2 regions of the Lysinibacillus sp. NPDC097287 genome follow, and region 2 is predicted to be linked to the other one. Evidence: riboswitches for the same ligand, from Rfam matches in the RefSeq annotation. Region 2 holds a riboswitch; the other holds the start of a gene.
What was found. Region 2 has a riboswitch for lysine ahead of ACIQ2D_RS11395 (alanine dehydrogenase). Riboswitches for the same ligand answer to the same signal wherever they lie in the genome.
Positions count from the first base shown of each region.

Region 1: linked by a shared signal. The riboswitch ahead of ACIQ2D_RS13425 (amino acid permease) and the one ahead of ACIQ2D_RS11395 (alanine dehydrogenase) in region 2 are both predicted to bind lysine.

Region 1 is NZ_JBIWCX010000008.1:209,220-211,427, forward strand. Features, by position in the region: gene ACIQ2D_RS13425 (amino acid permease) at 1-1,238, opposite strand, end outside; lysine riboswitch at 1,322-1,499, opposite strand; gene ACIQ2D_RS13430 (CynX/NimT family MFS transporter) at 1,676-2,208, shown strand, end outside.
Region 2 is NZ_JBIWCX010000007.1:19,816-22,023, forward strand. Features, by position in the region: gene ACIQ2D_RS11390 (hypothetical protein) at 9-233, shown strand; lysine riboswitch at 733-910, shown strand; gene ACIQ2D_RS11395 (alanine dehydrogenase) at 1,376-2,208, shown strand, end outside.

The sequences.
Region 1 (2,208 bases), on a different contig from region 2:
CTATACGGCAGTAATTTTGGGTCCAATCCTTGTACCTCGAATGCTTTACGGAAACGATAGTGACTAATTGCAATCCCAAGCCATGCGATGAAACCTGACATACCTGAAGCATTCAATAGCCACATATAGACAACACCGTCACCGAAGAATGAGGCAAGGAATGCTAAGCTACCTACTGCTAATGTCGCAAGTAACGCGTAAATTGGAATACCACGACGGCTAAGCTTCATGAAAATTTTCGGTGCATGACCGTCTACTGCAAGACTCCATAGCATACGTGATGCTGCATAGAGCCCTGAGTTACCCGCTGAAAGCATCGCAGTTAAAATAATCGCGTTCATGAATGAAGCAGCAAAGGCAATCCCTAAGCGTTCAAACACTAACGTAAATGGTGATACAGCGATATCTTCAGATAATAAGCGTTCGTCTGTAAACGGAATCAGCATCCCGATTGCAGCAATCGCTAAAATATAGAATAAAATAATACGCCAGAAAACTGATTTTACGGCTTTCGGAATATTTTTACCTGGATCATCTGTTTCACCAGCCGTAACCCCTAGTAATTCTGTCCCTTGGAACGAGAATCCTGCTGCTAGGAAAATCCCGAACGTCGCTAAGAAACCCCCATGGAACGGCCCATCACTAATGAAGAAATTCGTAAAGCCGACCGGTGCTTGTCCACCTAAAATACCAAAAATCATCAGAAAACTAACGATGATGAATACTATTACCGTTGCGACTTTAATCATCGAAAACCAATATTCACTTTCCCCATAGCTTTTTACAGACAATAAGTTAAATGTTAACACGACTGCAATGAACATGACTGTCCATAAAGCAGAAGAACTATCTGGGAACCAATATTTCATAATAAGCGATACGGCCGCGATTTCTGCTGCAATTGTAATCGCCCAGTTATACCAATAGTTCCAGCCAAGTGCAAAGCCTAATGCTGGATCGACAAATTTTGTCGCATACGTACTAAATGAACCGGATGATGGCATATAGGCTGCCATCTCGCCAAGACTCGTCATTAAGAAGTACACCATAACTCCGATTAGCGCATAGGCCAGTAGCGCACCACCAGGACCTGCCTGAGCTATTGCACCACCACTCGCTAAAAATAGCCCTGTACCAATTGTTCCACCAAGAGAAATCATGGTAATATGGCGACTTTTCAATTCTTTTTTCAGTTTCGGAGCTTTATGCCCTAGCTGATTTACTTTTATTTCACTCACGTTAATAGCTTCCTTCCTTCTTAGAGGCAAAAAAATACCATCACAACACGATGCGATGGCTAAGTAGAATCCTCTGTTCTTTAAAACACGATAGCACAACACGTCGATCAAAACGTGACAGTTCTGTTCCTTTCGGAGACAGCCCCAGCATGAAGTTTTCAAGTCCCTTCACACTTCGGCGATATTTCCTTTCAGCTAATTTCATTAATGCTTGTCATTTCCATTAGCGTACTCTTAAATAACGCGACCTCTACCTCAATACAAACATGAGGCATTAATATATTAAATTTATGATGTAATTAAGCTTAACATATACCCTTTTACATTTCAATACGCATTTAAATGTTCAGTATTTTATGAACTTTCTACTATTTTTTTAAGCATGATAAAATGATATAGTGGTTCGAATTATAACTTTTATATCAGGAGGTCTTACTTTGGTAACTCATGAACAATCTACTTCTCCTAGCAAAAAATTAAGCTGGACAGGTACAACATTGTTACTTGTCATCGGTATTATTTTTATCGCATCTACTCTACGTATGCCGTTGACTGCCGTTGGACCATCCATTTCCTTCATTCGTGAAGGGCTAGGTATCTCTAATGTACTTGCTGGTTTATTAACAACAATTCCTTTGTTGGCTTTTGCAGTGGTGTCGCCCTTTGCACCCATTGTGGCACGCAAATTTGGATTAGAATTAACATTACTTTTATCTACTATTTTACTTGCGCTTGGTATCGTATTACGCTCACTTGGCACAACTGAATTACTCGTATTCGGAACGATACTTATTGGCGTTGCAATCTCTTTCGGGAATGTACTAATTCCAGGGCTTCTAAAATTGAAATTCCCTTACCATGTCGGTTTACTAATGGCTTGCTTTACGATGTCAATGAATCTTTCAGCCGGTGTGGGTGCAGGCATTAGCTATCCAGTCGCCAATTCGTCACTGGGCTGGCAAGGTGCACT
Region 2 (2,208 bases):
GGAAAATAGTGCAAAACCCTAAAGGAGCTAATTATTTGATTCCCTTTTTAGAGGACCTAAAGGATTTAGCCTTTGTAATAATATTGATTTCTAGCATGATTTATCGTAGGCAACTTAAACTAACTAAGTGGAAAAGAAAACTTTCTACAGGCGAAATGACAGTGTATATAATGACTTCAATTGCACTCCCTATTTACGGGATTCTTTATCTTCTTTTTCTGATGGGAACATAAAAAGCTCTATTCTATTCTATTCAGTTATATAATTCAGTATTCAAATCTCATAGGGTAAAAGAAGATGTTATTAATAGGTTAAAAAACGGGAAGTGAAAGATGCTGTTCTAACTCAACTAAAATGGTGACATTGGGAGGGCAGCATGTATTCTTCTTTAAAGTAATTCCATGTAGCATTACCATACCGGTTACAGGAATTTAGGAATAATTGATTCATCTATTTTAGCGTAGATAATTAGGCACAAAGGATTTAATGGAATAACATTTTGCCATTCTAGTTATGGAGATTTTTATAGTAGTACTGCTTGTGTAGAATCCTTTCAACTGGGTATTTGAATATACATTCCAAAACATAATAGGTGGATTTTTATTTTACCATGCTTAAGAAATAGTAGAAAGTTCGCAAAATAACGAATATTTTAACCCGTATTGAAATATAAAAGTGTATATGTTAAGCTTATCCACATCATAAATTTAATAAATATATGCCTCATGTTTGTATTGAGGTAGAGGTCGCGTTATTTAAGAGTACGCTAATGGAAATGACAAGCATTGATGAAATTAGCTGAAAGGAAATATCGCCGAAGTGTGAAGGGACTTGAAAACTTCATGCTGGGGCTGTCTCCGAAAGGAACAGAACTGTCACGTTTTAGTCGACGTGTTGTGCTATCGTGTTTTAAAGAACAGAGGGATTCTCTTAGCCATCACATCGTTTTGTGATGGTATTTTTTTACCTCTAAAAAGGAGGGAAGCTAGTAACGTGAATGAAATAAAAGGTAATCAGCTAGAGCATAAAGCTCGGAAACTGAAAAAAGAGGTGAGAAGTCGCCATATCACTATGATTTCTCGGGCAGGTCCCAATGGGGTTCTATTAAAAATAGTAAAATAAACAATAATATACCATTTATTTATCAATAAAAGTCTGTTTATATGAAAAATTTTAATTAATATGAATCTATTGAACTTTAAAATTAAAACTTTATGCTAGAATAAGAATTAAACATTTTAGCAAGTGAGGAATAAAGTGGTGACACCTTGGCGTTAAGTAACGAGGTGTAAATCAAGATTATATTCAGAAAAACACTGCTGGTGTTAACTGAGTAAGGTGTTGTTAAACACATGAAAACTGAGGAGGAAAGAAAATGATTTTTGGTGTATTGAAAGACATAAAAGTGGGCGAGTTCCGTGTAATCGCAACGCCGTTAGAAGTAGGGACTATTATAAGTGATGGTCATACGGTTCTTGTGCAAAAAGATGCTGGAGTCTTGGCTGGATTTAGTAATGAAGCATATGAAGAGCAAGGTGCAGAAATTGTAGAAACATTAGAGGAAATGTACGAACGATGCGACTTTTTAGCTAAGGTCAAAGAAATTGAAGAAGTTGAGTACAAATTACTGAGAGAAGATCAAATTATCTACACATGCATCCATCCAGCAGCTCATGAAGAACAGGTCCAAGCTATTCTAGACAGCAAATGTATTGCATTTACTGCAGAAGATTCACATAGATTTGGCTCAGTAAACTGTGAAGCTGCAGGTAAACAAGGAGCTTTAATGGGCTTACAAGCAATGCTCACAATTAATGGAGGTAAAGGGAAATTTGTAAGTGGATTAGCTGGAGCACCTGGCATGAAGGTCCTTATTCTCGGCGGAGGTATAGTCGGAAAATCTTCATTACAAGTACTACATTCTTTAGGGGCTTGGTGTACCGTTATGGACATAAATATCGGAACATTAAGAGAAATCGGACAGATATACAATGAAAAGGTAAACACTCAACTATCAACGAAACAAAATATTAAACAATTGCTTCCGGAAATTGATATGGTCATAAATTGTGTGAAATGGCCAAAAGGAAGTAAGGACTATTTAATCGATCGAGATATGCTTAACCTAATGGAAAAAGGGTCAGTCATTGTGGATATTAGCAATGATACTGAAGGGGCGATTGAATCCTTCCGTGAAACTACTCATGA